DNA from 2 places in the Mesorhizobium sp. WSM4810 genome. Region 1 is predicted to be linked to the other one. Evidence: riboswitches for the same ligand, from Rfam matches in the RefSeq annotation. Region 1 holds a riboswitch; the other holds the start of a gene.
The links. A riboswitch is a leader RNA that binds a small molecule or an ion and turns the genes downstream of it on or off. The one in region 1 is predicted to bind S-adenosylmethionine.

Region 1 (7,863 bases):
GCAATGGCATCGAGGCGGACTGCGTCAATCTCACGGTCAGCGGCTACCCCTTAAGCTTCGCCGTTACCTGCGACAGCCTGGCTTATCAGGACGACAGCAGGAACGTCGCCGCCTCGCTCGGCAGCCTTAAAGCAGTCACGCACATCACCCAGATCCTGTCCCCTGGCGCCGACCTGCAGGGGCCGCTCAGGACCTCCGTGCCGGGGATGGCGCCGCTGTGGATCGACTGGGATAATCTGCGAGCGAACGTCAAACTGTCCTGGCCCCTGCCCCAGCGCGTTTCACTGGAGGCAGAGGCTCTGTCAGCCCAGACCGATCCCGCCGATGGCACAGACCCGGTCGAGCTGTTCAGCGCTGGGACAGCGGTCGGAGAATTGCGTCCGAACGGCCAGGACATCGACTATGCCGGGGGTTTTACCGATCTCGAAATCGATCCGGGCGCGATCGATGGCCGCGTGCTGCCGCCGCTCGACGGCAGCGGCGACGTGACGCTGAAGAACGGCGTGGCGCTGATCAAGACACAAACAGAGAGCCTGCGCGGCCAGGCGGTGGATATCGGCAAGCTCGATCTGTCGTCGGGAAGCGCGCGCGTCACCGTTTCCGGGCCGGTCTCGGTCGATGCCGACGGGCTGATCGACGCCGATTTGATGATCAGGTTCAGCGATCCGAAGGCGGTGGCGGAAATCCTCGGCAAAGCCATTCCCGAGCAGAAGAGCCAGATCAAAACCGGCTTTGCCGGGCTGGCGCTGCTTGGCAACGAACCGTCGATGCCGCTCAAGATCGTCAAGGGCAAGGCCTCGCTCGGTTTTATCCCTCTGGGCAGCATCAAGCCGGTTGATTAGGCGATGATTGCGAACCTCCAGTTCGGAAAGACCATGGCCAAACAGGAAGATAGATGAACCGCCCGGTGAAGCTCCTGAGTGTTGGCGCGCTGACGCTCGATACGATCCTTCGCGTCGACACGCTTCCGGCGCGTCAGGGCAAGTTCATCGCGTCCGACGGCGTCCAGATCGCCTCGGGCATGGCTTCGAGCGCGGCCTGCGCCGCACGCCGCCTCGGCGCGGAGGTATCGCTGTGGGCGAGCGCGGGAGACGACCTCGTCGGCGATCAGCTGGTCGCAGGCATTGAGGCCGAAGGCGTCGATTGCAGCTTTGTCCGGCGCGTCGCCGGCGCGCGGTCGGCACTGTCGGCCATCCTGGTCGACACCAATGGCGAGCGCATTATTGTTCCATTCTATGACAAGCTCGCGCAGGCCGACCCCGAAGCGCTCCCCATTCAGGATCTCACCGCATTCGACGCCGTCCTGGTCGACGTGCGCTGGCCGGGCGCGGCAGCTCTGGCCCTGACGGCGGCGCGCGCAAACGGCCGTCCAGCCATACTCGATGCCGACACCGCGCCACGGGCCGTGCTGGAACGGCTGTTTCCGCTCGCCTCGCACATCGTCGCGTCGGAGCCGGCGGCGTTCATCCTCTGCGGCGAGGAGCGAGGCCCGCAGGAGGCCTGTGAAGCGCTGGCCAGACGCACCGATGCATTCGTAGCGGTGACCGGCGGCGCAGCGGGAAGCTGGTGGTTCGACCGTTCGGTGGCGTCGGTGCGCCACGTCGCCGCGCCAAGGATCAAGGCAGTGGATACGCTTGCCGCCGGCGACGTGTTTCATGGCGCCTTTGCCGTCGGGCTGGCCGAGGCCATGCCGATCGAACGGACATTGCGCTTTGCCAGCGCCGCCGCCGCGCTCAAATGCCTGCGCTTCGGCGGCAGGCTGGGCGCGCCGGACAGGGCCGAGACACTGGCGATGATGGCGGCTCACTGGCCGGATTGAGCGCGAGGCGGCCTTCAAATCGGATGGTACCGCCGCTCTATCTTTTGCTTGAGCATCGGATTTCACCTAAAACCGGTTCGGGTCCGATGCTCTATCCCTTGGCCGGATGCTCGACTGCCTGCCGGCCAAAGTCCGGCACGTCGATGTCCTGGCCGGCCTCGATGATCGAGCGGCGCACGGCGCGGGTGCGGGTGAACAGGTCGAACAGCTTTTCGCCGTCGCCCCAGCGGATCGCCCGCTGCAGCGAGGCCAGATCCTCCGAGAACCGCGCCAGCATTTCGAGGATGGCATCCTTGTTGTGCAGGCAGACGTCCCGCCACATCGTCGGGTCGGAAGCGGCAAGGCGCGTGAAGTCGCGAAAGCCGGAGGCCGAATATTTGATGACCTCGGACTTGGTCACCGACTCCAGGTCGTCGGCGGTGCCGACGATATTATAGGCGATGATGTGCGGCAGGTGCGAGACGATGGCCAATGTCATGTCGTGATGCTGGGGATCCATCGTATCGATGTTGGAGCCGCAACGGCGCCAGAATTCCGAGAGCTTTTCCAAGGCGGCCGGATCGGTGCCGGGCAACGGCGTGAAGATGCACCAGCGGTTTTCGAACAGTTCGGCAAAGCCGGCGTCCGGACCCGATTTTTCAGTGCCGGCCAGCGGATGGCCGGGAATGAAATGCACGCCGGCAGGCACATGCGGCTGCATCTGCGCGATGACGGACGCCTTGGTCGAGCCGACATCGGTGAGGATGGCGCCCGGCTTCAGCGCCGGCGCGATTTCCTCGGCGACCTCGCCTGAAGCACCGACCGGCACCGAAACGATGACCAGGTCGGCATCGCCGACCGCCTCTTTCGCATCAGTCGTGTAGGAGGAGCCGAGGCCGAGTTGCTTCGCCCGCGCCAGCGTCGTTTCGCTGCGCGTCGAGATGGCGACGTGACCGGCAAGGCCTTCCCGATGGATGACGCGGGCCAGCGACGAGCCGATCAGGCCGATGCCGACCAGCGCGATCTTTTCGAACATCGGTGATGTCATGGTGTTCTAGCTTTTCAGAAATGTCGCGAGGGCGGCGACAACGCCGCGATTGGCCTCTTCGGTGCCGATGCTCATGCGCAGCGCATTTGGGAAGCCGTAACCGGAAACGCGCCGCAATATGTAGCCGCGCGCACAGAGGTAATCGTCCGCGGCTGCCGCAGAATGTTTTTTGTCCTCGGGAAAGTGGATGAGGACGAAATTGCCGACGCTCGGCGTCACCCGCAGTCCGAGCCTGGTCAATTCCTCGCTGACCCAGGTCAGCCAGGTCTCGTTATGCGCCACGCTTCGCTCGACATGGGCGCGGTCGCGGATCGCGGCAATGCCGGCCTCGATTGCCGTCGCGTTGACGTTGAAGGGACCCCGCACCCGGTTGATCGCATCGATGACATGCATCGGCGCGTACATCCAGCCGATCCGCGCACCGCCAAGGCCGAGCTTGGAGAAGGTGCGGGTCATAACCACGTTTTCCGCACCAGCCACCAGTTCGACGCCGGCTTCATAATCGTTGCGGTGGACATATTCGGCATAGGCTGCATCCAGCACCAGAAGCACGTTTCGAGGCAGGCCAGCATGCAGGCGGCGCACCTCCTGGAACGGCAAATAGGTGCCGGTTGGGTTGTTGGGATTGGCGAGGAAAATGATCCGCGTACGCGGCGTCACCGCAGCGAGGATCGCATCGACGTCGGCGCGCTCCTTGGTTTCCTTGACCGAGACCGGGACAGCACCTGCCGACTGGATGTAGATCTTGTAGACCATGAATCCGTGTTCGGTGATCACAGCCTCGTCGCCCGGCGCGAGATAGGTCTGCGCAAGCAGGCCCAGAATCTCGTCGGAACCATTGGAACAAACTATGTTCGCCGGGTTGAGGCCATGCACCTCGGCGATCGCCTCCCGCAGGCGCCTGGCGGTGCCGTCGGGATATATGTCGAGCTTGGCCGCGACGTCGCGCGCGGCTTCTATTGCTTTCGGCGAGGGGCCGAGCGGGTTCTCGTTCGACGACAATTTGTGGACCTTGGCAACGCCGGCCGGCGCCGTGCTTTTGCCCGGCACATAGGCTTCGATGTCCATGATCCCCGCGCGGGGCGTTGGACGTGCCTGATCCGATACTTGGTTCATATTGCAAAAATCCGTCGAGAACGCTTCCGCTGCTCCAACGCGATGCGAATTTCGGATCCGCCACACTGGAAGCCGCCGCGGAAATACAAGCCGTGGCCTGGAATGTCGAGAGGCGGCAATGATCGGTGCGTGGCTGGCCGTTGACGGCGAGGCGCGCCGGTCCTAGAAGAAGGCGAAATCCCGTGGTGATTTGGCCGGTCGGCTTGCAGCCACGTTAAACAACTCGCTAAAGGGCCGTTTGCATCTTGTAACCGGCTTTGCGAAGGCAATGCCGGTTTTTTTGTTGTCCGCAGCCGGCCGGACAGTCGCATCGACCCGAAAATCTTAATCGACTTTCGGAAAACACGATGGGTTAATGTAAGAGGATGCGATGGTCGCGCTGCGCACGAAAAGAACCAACAACGAGGCCGACGAGCCGTCGAGCCCGGTGTTGCGGTTCGGCGCCGACAAGCCGCTCAAGCTCGATGCCGGCACGCTGCTGTCGCCGTTCCAGATCGCCTACAAGACCTACGGCACGCTCAACGACGCCCGCTCCAACGCCATCCTCGTCTGCCATGCACTGACCGGCGACCAGCATGTCGCCAGCACCAATCCAGTGACCGGCAAGCCGGGCTGGTGGGAAGTGCTGATCGGCCCCGGCAAGATCATCGACACCAGCCGCTTCTTCGTCATTTGCTCGAACGTCATCGGCGGCTGCCTCGGCTCGACCGGCCCCGCCTCGACCAATCCCGCCACCGGCAAGCCGTACGGGCTCGACCTGCCGATCATCACCATCCGCGACATGGTGCGGGCGCAGTTGATGCTGGTCGACCATTTCGGCATCGAAAAACTGTTCTCGGTGCTCGGCGGCTCGATGGGCGGCATGCAGGTGCTGCAATGGGCGTCGAGCTATCCGGAGCGCGTTTTCTCAGCGCTGCCGATCGCCACCGGCGCGCGCCATTCCTCGCAGAACATCGCCTTCCATGAGGTCGGCCGGCAAGCGGTGATGGCCGATCCCGACTGGCATGGCGGCAAGTATTTCGAGCAGGGCAAGCGCCCGGAAAAGGGACTGGCTGTGGCGCGGATGGCCGCTCACATCACCTATCTGTCGGAGGCGGCCCTGCACCGGAAGTTTGGCCGCAACCTGCAGGACCGTGAAGCGCTCACCTTCGGTTTCGACGCCGACTTCCAGATTGAGAGCTATCTGCGCCATCAGGGCATGACCTTCGTAGACCGCTTCGACGCCAACTCCTATCTCTACATGACCCGGGCGATGGACTATTTCGACCTCGCCGCCGATCATGGCGGCCGGCTGGCCGACGCCTTTGCCGGCACCAGGACCCGTTTCTGCCTGGTCTCCTTCACCAGCGACTGGCTGTTCCCGACCGAGGAGAGCCGCTCGGTCGTTCACGCGCTGAACGCGGCCGGCGCCTCGGTGTCCTTCGTCGAGATCGAGACCGATCGCGGCCACGACGCCTTCCTGCTCGACGAGCCGGAGCTGTTCGCCGCCATCAACGGCTTCATCGCGTCGGCGGCCCGCGCCAGGGGGCTCAGCGCATGACCCCCAAAGATTACAGCCTGTTCGAACCGGCATCTTGCGCCAGGCATCAGCGCATGGCCCCGAAAAGTTGCAGACTTTTCGGATCAAGGTCATGCGCCAGTCAAGAGGCACGATCATGAGTGTCAACCACGCCCAGCGCGTCGACCTCGAAGTCGTCGCCGATCTCATCCCGCCGCAGTCGCGGGTGCTGGACGTCGGCTCCGGTGATGGCCTGCTGCTCGAATTGCTGCAGGCAACGAAGCAGGTCGACGGCCGTGGGATGGAACTGTCGCAGCGCGGCGTCAACGAATGCGTGGCACGCGGCCTGTCCGTCATCCAGGGCGACGCCGACAAGGACCTCAAATTCTATCCCGACAAGGGTTTTGATTTCGTCGTCCTGTCGCAGACCTTGCAGGCGACCCGCAACCCGAAGCTGGTGCTCGACGAGTTGCTCAGGATCGGCAACCACGCCATCGTCTCCTTCCCCAATTTCGGCCACTGGCGGGTTCGCCTTTCGCTGTTCGTCGAAGGGCGGATGCCGGTGACCAAGGACCTGCCCTATTCCTGGTACGACACGCCCAACATCCATTTCTGCACCATCCGCGACTTCGTCAATCTCTGCGAAGAGCTCGGCGCAACGGTGGAAAAGGCAACCGCGCTCGACGCCAATGGCCAGAAAATCGGCCTGTCGATGCCATGGTGGTTCTGGAATTTCTTTGGCCAGCAGGCGGTGTTCCTGCTGAAGCGATAACGGCGACCCGTCGCTTCGGCCAGCCGGCCCGAGTCCGGAGACATCTGGGACTGATCGCCGTTCGTCGAGGTCTAACGATCAAGTTCCGGAAAATACGGATCGGAGAAAAACCGCCGACCGCGCTCGCCTTGCAAACAGTCGACCGGTGCTGCCGCGTCGACCGGGACGGACCCGGGATCGGCCCCGGGACCGGCATTAGGATCGGTAACACCGCTGACCTCGAGGACCAGCTTGCGGCGTATGGCGGTCACGAATTCCGAAGCGGCATAGACCGGCAGCACGAAGGAGCCTGGCCCGCCAGTGACGCACTCGGCATAGTATTGGTCGAGATGGCTGAAGCTGGGCGACGGGCTCATCAGGATCGGCAGGCCATTGATGACGATGCCCTTTGCTATCGCGGCGTCGCGTGTCGTGGCGACGGGCATCCCGATATTGTTGGGGCCATCGCCTGAGATGTCGATGACGCTGCGCGTCGCGTCGAAGGCGGCTCCATCCAAAAGCTTGGCGCCGAAGGCGAGCGCACTGGAAATCGAGGTGCCGCGAAAGCTCCTGAACGGGCGCGCCTCGATCTTGCCGGCGAATACCTCGGCGCTCTCGGCATCGTCGATGACCTGCCAGGCAATGACGGCGTCGTCGCGGACGGTGCCTGCCCATTCGAAATAGGCCAGCGCAATGCGGCCGTTCACGCCCGAACGCACCGCATTGATGAAGTCGGGGTGGCGCAGCGCCTTGACATAGCCGGCGCGCTGCAGGGCGAATTCCTTTTCGTCCATCGAGTGCGAGATGTCGACCGCCAGCACCAGTTCGACGTCCACGGCAATGGTGTCGGCAGGCGCGGCCAAAGGTGCTGCCTGGGCACGGGCAAGGCAGGCAAGCAGGCAGACGCAGGTCGCCCAAAAGCGCGCAGCGGTTTTGGGGTAACGACAAGCATCGAAGCAAAGACTCAAAGCGTGTCGCATGAATCCAACGCCGCAGGCTTCCGAACGATGCCGGCAATCTTTCGCCGCGATCACGGCAAAATAAAGCTTACGGCCGGCTATGCCTGTTGGTGGGCTTTGGCGACGGCCGGGGGTGGTTCGATCGCGCCGGCCCTGACGCGGACTGGCTTGAGAGCCGGTCGCTCGAAATCTTTCACGATCGCCAATGAGCGCGGGAAGAATTCAATATTCTGCTGGCCACGGCCGATATTGAGGATCGCGGCGTCGGCAAGACGCGCCTCCAGCATCGACAGCACCCGCCGCAGCGTCGCGCCGTCGAACGTGTCCAAAGCCTCATCGATGATCACCCATTTCGGCTGCCGCAAGACCAGCCGGGCAAAGGCAAGCAGGCGCTGCTCGTCATCGCTCAATTCGCGCTCCCAGCGCGCCGGCCGGTCGAGCGAGGATGACAGCCGCCCGAGACCGACCTCGGCAAGCACCGCCGAGATCTCGGCGTCGCTGACCGCGGCATCGGCGTGGTCGAGCACCTCGCGCAGCGTGCCGAGCGGGAAATAGGGTTTTCGGGGAACGAAGGCCGGCACCTCTCCGGCCGGCATGCCGATCCGCCCGCTTCCCCACGGCCACAGACCGGCAATGGCGCGGAAGAACAGCGTCTTGCCGGCGCGCGGATCTCCGGTGATCATGACGCGCTCG
Region 2 (7,863 bases), on a different contig from region 1:
AAGCCGGTGAACTTGAGCAACCTGGTGCAGCAGAACAGCTTCATCATCGTGATGGCGCTGGGCATGCTGCTGGTGATCGTCTCCGGCCATATCGATCTCAGCGTCGGCTCCGTCGCCGGTTTCATCGGCGCGCTGGCGGCGATGATGATGGTCATCTGGCCTCTCGGCCCTTTCAGCAATCCGCTGGTGGTGTCGATCATCTGCCTGATCGTCGGTGGTTTAATCGGCGCGGCACAAGGCTACTGGATTGCCTATCACCGAATACCGAGCTTCATCGTCACGCTGGCGGGGATGCTGATCTTCCGCGGCATCTGCCAGGCGCTGCTGGGTGGGGGGTCTTCCGTGGGGCCGCTTCCGGTCGGCTTCAAGGCGCTCAGTTCCGGCTTCATTCCCGACGTGATCGGCTCATTGACGCTGATACCGCCGGTGGTGAACGCCGCCGGCAAGACAATCGTCGGCAGCGGCCTGACGCTGCACATGACGACGATCGTGCTCGGCATCGTCGCGGTGGTCGCCTATGCCTATTTCGGGCTCAGGGCACGGCGCAGCCGCGAGCGGCACGGCTACGAAGCCGAGCCCTTCTCGCTGTTCGTCGTCAAGACCCTGGTGACCAGCGCCCTGGCGCTGTTTCTGGTTTACCAATTCGCCACCTACAGGGGTCTGCCAATCGTTCTCGTGGTGATGGGCGTGCTGATCGCGCTGTTCGTCTTCGTCACCAAACGCATGACGGTCGGCCGCCGCATCTACGCAATGGGCGGCAATGCCAAGGCGGCGCAGCTATCGGGTATCAAGACCGAGCGGCTGACCCTGATGGTGTTCATCAATATGGGCGTGCTCTCGGCGCTCGGCGGGCTGATTATTGCGGCGCGCCTTGGCCAGGCGGTGCCGGCGGCCGGCCTCGGCAGCGAGCTCGACGTCATCGCCGCTGTGTTCATCGGCGGCGCTTCGGCGATGGGCGGCGTCGGTCAGGTTGTTGGCGCGGTGGTCGGCGGTTTCATCATGGGCGTCATGAACAACGGCATGTCGATCATGGGCGTCAATGTCGATTGGCAACAGGTGGTCAAAGGCCTGGTGCTGCTCGGCGCCGTGGTCTTCGACGTCTACAACAAGAACAAGGCTTGAGGGCGAGGGAACTCATGCATGTCGCCAAACGTGTGCAGCGTGTTGGGACAACGGCACGCATGAAAGCAAGGATTAAAGCGGGCCCGTTTTCAAACGCGGCGCGCTTTTAGGAGGCACGGGTCACATCGCGGCGCTGCCGGGCGACGCAAGGAAGTCCCCCCAGGGGACCGGGCCCGCGAGCGCAATCCGGACGAAGAATTTCACCCGTGGCGCGGACACCGTCAGCTGCGCCAGGAAAAGCTTGCCAGACCGGCAGGCCGGCCAAGGCAATTGAGAGAGGGTACGTCATGCTGATTTCCCAGATCCTCGACGAGGCGGAGACCATCCGCGTCGTCGCCCGCTACGGCGGCAAGACCAGAATCATCAACGGCGCCCGCAGCGTCTATTCGCTGGCAATGGAGGCCGCGCGCACCGGCATCGGGCTGGTCGCCCTCATCGAGCGCAAGGGTTTTGGTGAAGCGGTCGACCTCGATGCCGCCTACAAGAAGGGGCGGCTATTGTCGCCGATCAACCATCCCGACCCGGCGCATCTCCACCTCACCGGCACCGGGCTGACACATCTCGGCTCCGCCGCGACCCGCGATTCCATGCACAAGAAGCTCAGCAGCGACGGCGAGGAGCAGCTCACCGATTCCATGAAGATGTTCCGCATGGGGCTGGAGGGCGGCAAGCCGGCCAAGGGCCAGACCGGCGTGCAGCCGGAATGGTTCTACAAGGGCAACGGCACCATGGCAGTGGCGCCCGGTGCGGCACTTCTGTCGCCGGCCTTCGCCGAGGATGCCGGCGAGGAGCCGGAAGTCGCCGGCATCTATGTCATCGGCGACGACGGCGCCCCGTTTCGCGTCGGCTTCACGCTGTCAAACGAATTTTCCGATCACGTCACCGAGCGCGTGAACTATCTTTTCCTCGCGCATTCCAAGCTGCGCAACGCTTCGTTCGGACCGGAGATCCTGATCGGCGAGCTGCCGTCCGACGTCAGGGGTTCCTCGCGCATCCTCCGCGACGGCCAGCTGCTGTGGGAAAAACCGTTCCTGTCGGGCGAGGCGAACATGTCGCACACCATCGCCAATCTCGAACATCACCACTTCAAATATTCGGCCTTCCGCCAGCCGGGCGACGTGCATGTGCACATGTTCGGCACCGCGACACTGTCCTTCGCCGACGGCGTCAGGACCGAGGCCGGCGACGTCTTCGAGATCGAGGCCAAGGATTTCGGCCTGCCGCTGCGCAACCCGCTTGAAATCGAGCAGCCGGTGAAGGTGGCGGTCAAGGCGCTGTGACGGCGTGATCTCCCCCCTTGAGGGGGAGATGTCGCCGAAGGCGACAGAGGGGGTCGTCTCGCGTAGAGCGCCAGCCCCCTGCGTCTGCGATAAAGAGAGCCTGCGATAAAGAGAGCCGGGCCCGGCCGGACCGACCCCCTCTGGCCTCCCGGCCATCTCCCCCTCAAGGGGGGAGATTGGCAGCTTCGACCTCTCAATAAATATCGAAGTCGAAATATTTGGCCTGGATCTTCTTGTAGGTGCCGTCTGCGACGATCGCGTCGATCGCGGCGTTGAGCTTTTCGCGCAGCGCATTGTCTTCCTGGCGCACGGCGATACCGGCTTCGGTCTCGGTGCCCTTGACGTCGCCGACCATCTTGCAGCAGTCGTCGCTCGACTTCTTCATCCAGTCCATCAGCACGAATTTGTCTGAAAGGACGGCATCGAGACGGCCGTTCATCAGGTCGGCGACCGCCTCCTCCTGGGTTGGATAGAGCTTCGCCTCGGCGCCGGCCTTGCCATAGACATCCTGGGCATAGTCGGCCTGGGTGGTCGAAGCCTGGGCGCCGACTGTCTTGCCGGCGAGTGCCGCCGGTTCGGTCGAGGCAATATCGCTGTCCTTCAAGGCCACCAGCGAAAGCGGCGTCGTATAGTATTTGTTGGTGAAGGAGACCTGCTTCTTGCGCTCCTCGGTAATGCTCATGGACGCGATGATGGCGTCGAACTTTTTGGCCTGGAGCGCCGGGATCATGCCGTCCCAGTCCTGCGTGACAAGTTCGCATTCGACCTTCATCTGAGCGCAAAGCGCATTGGTGATGTCGATGTCGAAGCCGACGAGCTTGCCGTCTGCGGTGATGGTGTTGAACGGCGGATAGGCGCCTTCAGTGGCGATCTTCAACTTTTCCTGTGCTTGCGCCGACAGGGACCCGACTGACATCGCCAGCATGACGGCTGTTGCTGCCGATGCGATCCATCTTGAAATCTGCATTTTTTGTTCCCCTTGTTCCAACCGTATTGACGGCTAAGACAGCCAAGCACGACCCGTAAGGTCAGGCAAGCATGGTCTGATCATAGCGGGCGATCAGCGCGCGGCGCGAAAATGCTTGGACAGTTTCAGGCCCTGCGCCTGATAGTTCGAGCCGAGATCTGTGCCGTAGAGCGCCTGCGGCCGCTTCAGCATGTGCTCGTAGACCAGCCGTCCGACGATCTGGCCGTGATCGAGGATGAACGGCACTTCGTGGCTGCGCACTTCGAGCACGGCCCGGCTGCCGGTGCCGCCCGAGGCCGAATGGCCGAAACCCGGATCGAAGAAACCGGCATAGTGGACGCGGAATTCGCCGACCAGCGGATCGAAGGGCGTCATCTCGGCGGCATAGAGCGGCGGCACATGCACCGCTTCCTGGCTGACGAGGATATAAAATTCGTCCGGGTCGAGCACCAGTTCGCCGGCACCGCTCTTGTAGAGCGGCTCCCAGAAATCGACGACATCCTGCGCGGCGCGCTTGTCGACATCGACCAGGCCGGTGTGGTGCTTGCCGCGGTAGCCGACCAGCCCGTCCTTGTCGCCATCGAGGTCGATCGACAGTGCGATGCCGCCGCCGGAAATGTTCGGCGGCTCGGTGGCGACGAGCGTCTCGGCACGGTGCAATTCGTGCAGCTCGCTTTCCGACAAAAGCGCATTGCCGGTGCGGAACCGGATCTGCGACAGCCGCGAGCCGGCGCGGACGACGATCGGAAAGGTGCGCGGGCTAACTTCGAGATAGAGCGGGCCGTTGTAGCCGGCAGCGATCTTGTCGAACTCGTGGCCGCGATCGGTCATCACGCGGGTGAAGATGTCGAGCCGCCCGGTCGAGCTTTTTGGGTTGGCCGAGGCGGAAATGTTTGCCGGAAGCGCCAGGCTCTCGAGCAGCGGCACGATATAGACGCAGCCTGTCTCCAGCACCGCACCATCGGTGAGATTGATTTCGTGCAGCTTCAGGCGGTCGAGTTTTTCAGCAACCCTGTGGTTGGGGCCGGGCAGGAAGGAGGCGCGCACCCGCCAGGCCTTGTCGCCAAGCCTGAGGTCCAGGCTGGCCGGCTGGACCTGGTCGGCGTCGAGCGCGCGCGGCGACTTCAGCGCGCCCGACTGGTACAGCGCGGAAATATCCTGATCCGGAAGAATGCCTGTCTGCCGCAAAGTCTGGCTCCGCTCGAAGGCCGGGCGTGGTCTCGTCTTGTCGCAGGTTCTTGCCGTGGAACCCGCTGGTACAAACCTCTTAATCATGCCGGCAATTGACGCAAGCGCTGCGCAGGTCTAAAGGATCGTTATCCCGTGGTGATTTGGCCGGTCGGCTTGCAGCCACGTTAAACAAGTCGCTAAAGGACCGTCGGGCCGAAAGGCCGTACGACCGGTTGCGACTTTCGCGGCCGGTTTTTTTGTGTTTGGACCATTTTTTTGTGTTTGGAACAAGGTGATGACGAGCAAAACGCGCAACTGGAAGCCTCAGACCGCCCTCGTGCATGCAGGAACGCTGCGTTCCGGCTTCGGCGAAACCTCCGAGGCGATGTATCTCACGCAAGGCTATGTCTACGACACGGCGCAAGCGGCGGAAGCCCGCTTCAAGGGCGAGGAACCGGGCTTCATCTATTCGCGCTATGCCAATCCGACGGTCGACATGCTCGAGAAGCGCATGTGTGCGCTGGAAGGTGCCGAAGATGCCCGCGCCACCGCATCCGGCATGGCGGCGGTGACGGCGGCGTTGCTGTGCAGTGCCCGGGCCGGCGACCACATCGTGGCGGCGCGCGCGCTGTTCGGCTCCTGTCGCTGGGTGGTCGAGACGCTGGCGCCGAAATACGGCATCGAGGCGACGCTGGTCGACGGCACCGACATCGCCAATTGGGAAAAGGCGGTCAGGCCCAACACCAAGTTGTTCTTCCTTGAAAGCCCGACCAATCCAACGCTGGAGGTCGTCGACATCGCAGCCGTAGCCTCGCTTGCCGATTCGATCGGCGCGCGGCTGATCGTCGACAACGTCTTTGCCACGCCCTTGCAGCAGAAGCCGTTGCAACTCGGCGCCCATATCGTCGTCTATTCGGCGACCAAGCACATCGACGGCCAGGGGCGCTGCCTCGGCGGCATCATCCTGTCGGACAAGAAGTGGATCGACGAGAATTTGCACGACTACTTCCGCCACACCGGTCCCAGCCTCTCGCCCTTCAATGCCTGGACGCTGCTGAAGGGCCTGGAGACGCTGCCGCTGCGCGTGCGCCAGCAGACGGAAAGTGCCGGCCGGATCGCGGACTTCCTCGCCGAGCGATCGGAAATTGTCCGTGTCATCTATCCCGGCCGCGCCGATCACCCGCAGGCGGCGATCGTCAAGAAGCAGATGTCGGGCGGCTCGACGCTGATCTGCCTCGACGTCAAGGGAGGCAAGCAGGCGGCCTTCGCCTTCCAGAACGCGCTCGATGTCGTACTGATCTCCAACAATCTCGGTGACGCCAAGAGCCTGATCACCCATCCGGCGACGACGACACACAAGAATCTGAGCGACGAGGCGCGGGCCGAACTTGGCATCGGGCCAGGCACGCTCAGGCTGTCCGTCGGACTGGAGGACACTGACGACCTGCTCGAAGACATCGAGCAGGCCTTGAAAGCCGCCAGGTAGGGATACGCGCCGAACTGCTGCGCTCTGATCTGCAAAGCAGGCGCCGTCAGGCGCCCGACGGCGTCTCTTCCAATTCCGCAACGGCGCTGGTTTGGATGGTCATCGTGTTGCCGCGCCAGTCGACGGCACCGCTGAGCCAGCCGCGCACCCAGATGGCGGGAAGCATCACGTCCCGCGCAACCATCGCCGGGATCATGCGCAGCGACAGGTGCCAGCCCTTGGCCGAGGCGAGAGCGCATTCCGGCAGATAGGCGACTATCAGCACGGCGATGGCGGTAGCCGGCAGGCTGAAACCGGCGCCTGCTGCCGCAACCAGCGCAAGCACCAGCGGCGGCGCCGCTCCGATCAGGATCTCGGGCGCGAAAAACAGTGGGAAGGTGACGCGACGCAGGCGTGCCCAGCGGGCCTGGCGCGACCAGATTTCGCCAAATGTGCGCAAGCCGAGCGGCTGTTCGAAGGGCGCGGCAACGAGATTGACGCGCAGTCCGAGCCCGTTGACCAGCTTGGTCGCGGCGGCATCCTCGGCAATCTCGGCGGCAAGCGCACGGATGCCGCCATTGGCGTCGAGCAATGGCTTGTTCCACAGCATGCTCTTGCCCTGGGCGAAACCGAGGCCGAGCGCCTCGCCGGTATATTGCCAGCGCGCCTGCAGCGTGTTGAGGAAAGCGCATTCGACCTCCGCCCAGAACCCGTCCGGCCGCGAGCCGATCGGCGTCGAGCAGACGAGGCCGGTGTCCTGCCGCCATGCCGTCATCAGATGCTGGACATAGTCCCTCGGCATCAAGACGTTGGAATCGGCAAGGATGACCCAGTGGTGGCGCGCGGCCTCCCAGGCCTTCACGCAATTGTTGAGTTTCGGATTGCCGCTGATGCGGTCGTCGCCGACCAGCAGCCGGGCCGGCACGGCCGGAAAGCGGGCGATCGCATCGGTGATCGGCCCGACCACCGGGTCATCGGCATGGGCGACGCAGAAGATGAGCTCATAGTGCGGCCAGTCGAGAGAGAAGGCGCGCTCGAGCGTCTCCTCGGTAAACGGCTCGACGCCGCGCGACGGCACGACGATCGACACCGGCGGCGCCTTGGCGGCTGGCGGCGTGATCCTGCCAGGCCGCTTCAGCTTCAACGAAGCGAGCAGGATGCTGGCGAGATTGACAACAAGCAGAGCTATGGAAAGCAAGGCGGCTGTGACTGTCAATTCCATCAATATCTGGTCGCTCCAGAAAAAACCGGCCGCATGAAAGCCGTTTTCAACAGTTCGACAGAATGCTGAGTCGCCCGGCCCTGCACACCATCCCCGGCCCTGCACACCATCATTGTCACGTGTCACTTAAATGACATTGTTTTTCGGCACCTGCGCTTAACAAATTCGGGCAACGATGGCAGACACCGAGGGGACGCACCCCGTTGACCGAACTGCGGAGAGGGTCGAATGTTCCGTCTGCATAGTGTGGAGTGATTTATGTACAGCGCCGTCACGCGCGACATCGAAGTGCAGGTCAGGCCGTTCTATCTGGAAGATCGCTCCGACCCGTCGGAGAACCGCTATGTCTGGGGCTACCAGGTGACCATCGACAACCAGTCGGATGAATTCGTGCAGCTTCTGTCGCGCTACTGGCAGATCACCGACGGCACCGGCCGGGTCGAGGAGGTGCGCGGCGCCGGCGTTGTCGGCGACCAGCCTGAACTCAATCCCGGCGATAGTTATCAGTATACGTCTGGCTGCCCACTCTCGACGCCATCCGGCATCATGGTCGGCCACTACACGATGCGCAATAAGCGGGGTGAGACGTTCGACGTCGCCATCCCCGCCTTTTCGCTCGACCTGCCGGGCACGCGGC

Region 2: it holds a riboswitch for S-adenosylmethionine, as region 1 does, so the genes downstream of both, AC0L3O_RS31725 (O-succinylhomoserine sulfhydrylase) here and metX (homoserine O-acetyltransferase MetX) in region 1, are expected to answer to the same signal.

The regions. Positions count from the first base shown of each region.
Region 1 covers NZ_JBVVQV010000030.1:21,188-29,050, reverse strand. Annotated here, with positions in the region: gene AC0L3O_RS29835 (DUF2125 domain-containing protein) at 1-842, shown strand, start outside; gene AC0L3O_RS29830 (sugar kinase) at 896-1,819, shown strand; gene AC0L3O_RS29825 (prephenate/arogenate dehydrogenase family protein) at 1,911-2,846, opposite strand; gene hisC (histidinol-phosphate transaminase) at 2,853-3,962, opposite strand; SAM riboswitch at 4,135-4,212, shown strand; gene metX (homoserine O-acetyltransferase MetX) at 4,333-5,502, shown strand; gene metW (methionine biosynthesis protein MetW) at 5,618-6,232, shown strand; gene AC0L3O_RS29805 (DUF1194 domain-containing protein) at 6,304-7,074, opposite strand; gene AC0L3O_RS29800 (ABC transporter ATP-binding protein/permease) at 7,269-7,863, opposite strand, start outside.
Region 2 covers NZ_JBVVQV010000037.1:4,574-12,436, reverse strand. Annotated here, with positions in the region: gene mmsB (multiple monosaccharide ABC transporter permease) at 1-1,122, shown strand, start outside; gene araD1 (AraD1 family protein) at 1,410-2,402, shown strand; gene AC0L3O_RS31735 (ABC transporter substrate-binding protein) at 2,596-3,369, opposite strand; gene AC0L3O_RS31730 (2'-deoxycytidine 5'-triphosphate deaminase) at 3,463-4,557, opposite strand; SAM riboswitch at 4,683-4,760, shown strand; gene AC0L3O_RS31725 (O-succinylhomoserine sulfhydrylase) at 4,835-6,025, shown strand; gene AC0L3O_RS31720 (ceramide glucosyltransferase) at 6,072-7,226, opposite strand; gene apaG (Co2+/Mg2+ efflux protein ApaG) at 7,485-7,863, shown strand, end outside.